Regions from separate parts of the Aurantimonas sp. NFXS3 genome, predicted to be linked through region 1. Evidence: predicted binding sites of a transcription regulator. Region 1 holds the regulator's gene; the other holds the start of a gene.
What was found. The regulator LexA, encoded in region 1, represses DNA repair genes until DNA is damaged. The targets are predictions, from matches to a motif close to TGTTCNNNNTGTGTTCNG.
Positions count from the first base shown of each region.

Region 1 (3,407 bases):
CGCCCGAACCGAGACGCTGCCGCTGCGCGACGCCTCGGGCCGCATTCTGGGCGCGGACCTCGCCTCGCTGCGCACCCAGCCGGCCTTCGACGCCTCCGCCATGGACGGCTACGCGGTCCGCGCCGCCGACCTCGGCGACGAAGCGCCCTTCCCCTCCCTGCGGCTCGTCGGCGAATCGGCCGCCGGCCACGCCTATGACGGCACGCTGCAGCCGGGCGAGACCATCCGCATATCCACCGGCGCGCCGGTTCCCGCTGGCGCCGACGCCATCCTGATCCAGGAGAACGCCCACCGTCGGGACAGCACGGTCACCGCGACGGCGCCGGTCGTCGTCGGCCAGCACATCCGCCCGGCGGGAATCGATTTCGCCGCGGGCACGCCGCTTCTCACCGCCGGCACCGTGCTGACCCCGGGCGCCATCGCGCTGGCCGCCAGCGGTGGTCATCCGTCGATCCCGGTACGCGGCCGGCCCCGCGTGGCGATCCTGGCGACCGGCGACGAACTCGTCCTGCCCGGCGAACCCATCGGTCCGTCGCAGATCGTCGCCTCCAACACCTTCGGTGTCGCCGCACTGGTGCGCGAGGCCGGCGGCCTGCCGCTGAATTGCGGGATCGCGCCCGACCGCGAAGCGGCCATCGATGCCCAGCTGACACAGGCGATCGCGGACGGCGCCGACATCTTCGTCACCATCGGCGGCGCATCGGTCGGCGACCACGATCTCGTCGGCAAGGTCTTCGCCGCTCATGGCGTCTCCCTCGACTTCTGGAAGGTGGCCATGCGACCCGGCAAGCCGCTGATGGCCGGCAGGCTGGGCGACATGCGGGTCGTCGGCCTGCCCGGCAACCCCGCCTCCTCCATGGTCGCCGCGACCCTGTTCCTGGCACCGCTGGTTCGGCGCCTCGCAGGCCGTCCCGCGCGTCCGCTGTACCGCCGGGGTATTCTCGCCGCGCCGATGCCGGACAATGGCGACCGCACGGATTTCGTGCGCGCCCGGATCGAACCGGACGGCGCCGGCCCACCCCGCATCGTGCCGTTGTCGCGGCAGGATTCCTCGCTGCTGTCGATCTATGCCGCGGCCGATGCGCTGCTCGTCCGCCCTGTCCGCGCCGCACCGGCCGAAGCGGGCGATCCCTGCGATTACGTCCCCCTGACGGCGCTGGAGCCACTTGCGGAACACAACTAGAACAGATAGGTTTGTTCAGGTTTTGTTTTGAGGAGTCGCCCGGATGCTGACGCGCAAGCAGCACGATCTTCTGGTCTTCGTGAACGATCGGGTGCGCGAGACTGGTGTGCCCCCGTCCTTCGATGAAATGAAGGACGCGCTGGACCTGCGGTCCAAGTCCGGCATTCACCGCCTGATCACCGCGCTCGAGGAGCGGGGCTTCATCCGCCGCCTGCCCAACCGGGCCCGCGCGCTGGAAATCCTGAAACTGCCCGAGTCGATTCAGGGCAACCGCCCGGCCCCAGTCGGGCGCACCGGCTTCAAGCCGAGCGTCATCGAAGGCAGCCGCGACGCGGCCCGGCCCGCACCCGCGGCTCAGCCGGCGCCGGCCAAGGCGTCCGCCTCGACGGCCATTCCTGTCATGGGGCGCATTGCCGCCGGCGTGCCGATCTCGGCCATCCAGCACAACACCCATTCCATCGTCGTTCCGCCGGATATGCTGGGCAGCGGCGAGCATTACGCCCTCGAAGTGAAGGGCGATTCGATGATCGAGGCCGGCATTCTCGACGGCGACACGGTGGTCATCCGCCGGGGGGACACCGCGACTCCGGGCGAGATCGTGGTCGCCCTCGTCGACGACGAGGAAGCGACGCTCAAGCGATTCCGCCGTCGCGGCGACACCATCGCGCTGGAGGCGGCAAATCCGGCCTATGAAACCCGGATCTTTGGCTCGGACAGGGTCAAGGTCCAGGGCAAGCTGATCGGCCTGATCCGCCGCTACTGACCGCTCCGGACGCGACGCGGTCGGCGCAGAACGGGTGATAGGGCCTCGCGACTTGCGCCCGAAGCGTTGAGGCCCGAAACCGGCTCGTCCTCGCTCAGGGCGCAGTCGTCGCGGTTCGGCCTGCGCTGGCCGAGCCGCCATTGCTGACGGTCGCCGACGCGGGTTGCGTGACAGGCACCTGCGGGTCCGGTGCAGCAGGCTTGCGCCAATATTCCGGCCAGGGCGCCAGCCGATGGACGTTCCAGCGTTCGGGTGGATCGCTGATTGCCTGCACGATGCGGGGCCGGCCTGTCGCCGCCTCCCGGCCGATCGCCAGCGAGCCGGTCCGCCGCAGCGTGCGCAGCGTCACCAGAGCCGCGCCGGACCGGCATTCGGCAAGCCGGATCGCCCGTGAGACGATGGCAACATCCGCCTCGTCGCAGGCATTGCCCGTGCGGGCATAATCCTCCGTCCAGACCACCCGCAGGCCGCCGCGCGTGGTGAAGCGGCAGTATTTGGCCGCGCACTCGGCGGGAATCGTCGCACGGATCCGCTCGGTGTCCGTGCCCCGCGGCGCCCGCGCCTCGAAGGCCCGCTCCCATTGTTCCGCGATGAAACCGCTGGGCCTTGCACGAAGGAAAGCAAGCTGGCCCTCCGCCGCGAGAGTCGCGACCTCCTTGCCGTCCTCGAAGATCAGCAGTTCCGGTGGGACCGTCCTGTCGGGCGCTGCGACGAATCCGGCGAGTGCCAGCGGCAGGCCAAGCCAGCGCAACCGGCTTGCCAGACAGGACGCGGTGAGGATCGCCGCCGTCAGCAGCAGAAGTCCCGATGCGGTCATGCGTCCGATCGCCTGGTCCGGCAGCCAGGCATAGACGTTGCGGGCGATCTCGAAGACGAGCCAGAGGCCGGCACCCATCGCCTGGAACGGCCAGGCGTCGAGCCCGAACGGAATCAGCAGCGTTCCCACCAGCGCCAGCGGCATGATCCACAGCGTGAACAGCGGCATGGTCAGGAGATTGGCGACGAAGCCGAAGGCCGCCATCCGGTGGAAGTGATAGGCGGCATAAGGCGCGGTCGCCGATCCCGCGAGAAGCGACGTGACCATGATCGCAGAGAGCGCGACGAGGATCTTGCCGGCGACGCCCCTATCCGTCTCGCGGCCGCGTTCGCGCCCTGCCCGCCATTGCGACAGGGCCGCATAGCCGCCGATCAGCGCCACGGTCGCCGCAAAGCTCATCTGGAAGCTGGCGGTCATCACCGCATGCGGAGCGACGAGGATGACGACGATGGCAGCGATCGCGACGTTGCGAAGCGTCAGGGCGGGGCGGTCGATCAGCACCGCGCCGAGCATGATCGCCAGCATGACGAAGGAGCGCTGGGTCGCGACATTGGCGCCCGAGATCGCCAGATAGATCGCCGCGACCACGAGCGCGACGATGGCGGCGATCTTCTTGGCCGGCAGGCGCAGCGAGATGGCCGGCA
Region 1 is NZ_JAGDDZ010000005.1:137,303-140,709, forward strand. Features, by position in the region: gene glp (gephyrin-like molybdotransferase Glp) at 1-1,183, shown strand, start outside; gene lexA (transcriptional repressor LexA) at 1,227-1,946, shown strand; gene J3367_RS15060 (ComEC/Rec2 family competence protein) at 2,041-3,407, opposite strand, start outside.

Region 2 (3,407 bases), on a different contig from region 1:
TAGGCCCGGCAGGCCCGCGCCATGATCCGGTCGCGCGTCACCTTGGCAACGATCGAGGCGGCCGCGATGCTGAGGCTGAGGGCGTCGCCGGAGATGACCGCCGTGCCGGCGCAGCGCAGGGCGGGCGGCACGTCGCGCCCGTCGACGAGGACATGGCAGGGGGCTTGCGGCAAGGCATGCAGCGCCCGCCGCATGGCGAGGAGGGTGGCGCCGCGGATGTTGAAGCGGTCGATCTCGTCGGCGCTGGCCGAGGCGATCCCGATCCAGCCCTTGGCGACGATCTCGGCGAACAGCCGCTCGCGGTCCTCGGCGGTCAGCTTCTTGGAATCGTTCAGCCCGTCGGGAAAGTCGCGGGTGGGAAAGATCACCGCGGCCGTGACCACTGGCCCGGCCAACGGCCCGCGCCCGGCCTCGTCGATCCCGGCGACGAAGCGCTTGCCGTCGGCCAGAAGCCCGGCCTCGCGCGAGAAGTCGGGCCCGGCCGCGACGGCGGGGCGGCGCGCGGATTTCTTTGCGCGAACGGGAGAATCGGAGGAACGGCGAGCCATGTTGCGGCGAGACTCGCGCATTCTCCGATTCTCCACAAGCCTCGCCGTGTTCGGGGTGGCAAACCGGCGAGACCATCCGGCCGAGGGGGAGGCCGGACGATGGGGTATCCCTGGCGTCAGAGCAGGGCGAGCTGGACGCCTGCGCCGCGCGGCGGGGTGAACAGATCGCAGCGCAACTGCGTGCGGCTCTCGTTCAGGCCGAGCCGGCGCGCCGCCATCTCGAAGCGCCGGCGGATCTGGAAGGCATAGGGCCCGGTGCCGCGCATCCGCTTGCCCCATTCGGCGTCGTAATCCTTGCCGTCGCGCATCGAGCGCAGCAGCGACAGGACATGCCGGTAGCGGTTCGGGTAGTGGCGCAGCAGCCAGTCCTTGAACAGCGGCGAGACTTCCAGCGGCATGCGCAGGAGGACGTAGCCGACCTCCCTTGCGCCGGCGGTCTGCGCTGCTTCCAGGAGCCGCTCGATCTCCGAATCGGTGAGGCCGGGAATGATCGGCGCGGTCATCACCATGGTCGGCACGCCGGCCTCGCTGAGCGCCTTGACCGCCTCCAGCCGCTTGGTCGGGGTCGCCGCCCGCGGCTCCATCGCCCGCGCCAGCGTCCGGTCGAGGGTGGTCACCGACAGCGCCACCTTGGCCAGCCCCTTGGCGGCCATGCGCGACAGGATGTCGATGTCGCGCAGGACCAGCGCTGACTTGGTGACGATGCCGACCGGATGGTTGGCGGCCTCCAGCACCTCGAGGATCTCGCGCATCACCCGCCAGCTCTTCTCGATCGGCTGGTAGGGATCGGTGTTGGTGCCGATGGCGATCGACTTCACCTGATAGCCGGGCTTGGACAATTCGCGTTCCAGGAGCTCGGCGGCATTCGGCTTGGCGAACAGCTTGGATTCGAAATCGAGGCCGGCGGACAGCCCCATATAGGCGTGGGACGGCCGCGCGAAGCAGTAGACGCAGCCATGCTCGCAGCCGCGATACGGATTGATCGAGCGATCGAAGGAGATGTCCGGCGAGGTGTTGCGGCTGATGATGGTCTTGGGCTTTTCGACCTGCACGTCTGTCTTGAAGGCCGGCAGCTCGTCCAGCGTGTTCCAGCCATCGTCGACGGCCTGCCGCTTGAACGGTTCGAAGCGCCCGCTCGGGTTGAGCCCGGCGCCGCGACCGCGCCGCCGCTCGAAGCCGATGCGCAGTCCGGCCTCGCCGATGATGTGGTTGGCGATATCGACGCCGTCCGGCGCGGAGAAGGCGGCCTGATCGGCCTTGGCGATGTCCTGCATGACGTTGCTCTCCCCATGTTCCGGCTGCGTTCTGTGACTGACGTCCTAAACCCGTTAAGAGAACAAGACAAGAACAAAAACGTTCCGATCTGGTCAGGGCCGATGGGCTCGGCTAGACGAAAGGGATGCTGAGCGTTTTCATCGACTGTGGACCCGAGGATCACTGGCTGGCGGCGACCCTCGCGCCGCTGATACCCGGCGCCGTCGAGGGGCTGGTGCGCGAGGTCGTGCTGGTCGATCGCGGCATGGGGGACAATGCCCGCAAGGTCTCCGACCACGCCGGATGCCGGATCGTCGCAGCGGAGGATTTCCGCGACGCCATCGAGACGGCGCGGGGCGACTGGCTGCTGCTGCTGGAGCCGGGCGCGCGGCTTCTGCCCGGCTGGATGGAGGCCGTGGTCGAGCATGCCGACATGGTGGGGGCGGGACGGGCGAAGACGCAGGCGGCGCGCTTCCGCCGGGCGCCGAACGACCAGCCCGGCTTCTTTGCCCGGCTGCGCCAGATCCGCACGGCGATGGCCGAAGGGTTCCTGGTCCAGAAGCGCCAGGCGATCGGCTTGTCGAAGCTCGCCTTCAGCCTCGAGGAGGTTGCCAAGGGCGTTGCGGTGACACGGATGCGGGCCTTCATCCGCCCGGCGGTACGGGGCCGGCCCGCGAGCTGACCGTGCGGTTCAGGCGGTCCGGCCGCCGCGGCGCAGATGCTCGTCCAGACGCGGCATGATCTCGACGAAATTGCAGGGCTTGTGGCGGTAGTCGAGCTGCGCCTTGAGAATGTGATCCCAGGCATCGCGGCAGGCGCCGGGCGAGCCTGGCAGGGCGAAGACGAAGGTGGCATCGATGACGCCGCCCGTCGCCCGCGACTGGATCGTCGAGACGCCGATCTTGTCGTAGGAGATGCGGTGGAAGACCGCCGAGAAGCCGTCCATGCGCTTTTCGAACAGCGGCTCCAGCGCCTCGGGCGTCACGTCGCGGCCGGTAAAGCCAGTGCCGCCGGTGGTGATCACCACATCGACGTCGTCGCGCCTGCACCAGCCCTGGACGACCTCCTGGATCGCCGGCACGTCGTCGGTGACGATCTGCCGGTCCGCGACCCGGTGGCCGGCCTCGGTCAGCCGTTCCACCAGCAGCGAGCCGGAGCGGTCCTCGTCGAGGCTGCGGGTGTCGGAGACGGTGAGGATCGCGATGGACAACGCGATGAAGGGTCGTTCGTCGCTCATGGGGCTTCCCTTGGCATGTCTGCGGGGGCGGCGCGGTGCTCGGCACCGGACAGCCACCATTCGGGATGGGACGCGGCGATCCGGCTACGCGCGCGGGCAAGCCGGGCGTCGTCCTCGAACAATCCGTAGACGGTTGCGCCGGAGCCGGACATGCGGGCGATCAGCGCGCCTTCGCCGGCCAGCGCGTCGCGCACGGCGACGATCTCCGGTGCCAGCCGCTCCGCCGGTGCGGCGAGATCGTTGCGGGTGGCGTGAAGCCAGGCGACCAGTTCGGCGGCGGTGGCGAATCCCTCGGCCGGGACCGGCGGCAACGGCGCGTTGTCGCGCTGTTCCAGCGCGGCGAAGACCGCCGGTGTCGAAACCGGCAC
Region 2 is NZ_JAGDDZ010000002.1:977,832-981,238, forward strand. Features, by position in the region: gene J3367_RS09790 (ribonuclease HII) at 1-569, opposite strand, end outside; gene J3367_RS09795 (PA0069 family radical SAM protein) at 665-1,822, opposite strand; gene J3367_RS09800 (hypothetical protein) at 1,948-2,484, shown strand; gene moaB (molybdenum cofactor biosynthesis protein B) at 2,494-3,039, opposite strand; gene J3367_RS09810 (4-(cytidine 5'-diphospho)-2-C-methyl-D-erythritol kinase) at 3,036-3,407, opposite strand, start outside.
Region 2: the regulator LexA is predicted to act here: its motif matches at 1,881-1,898, upstream of J3367_RS09795 (PA0069 family radical SAM protein).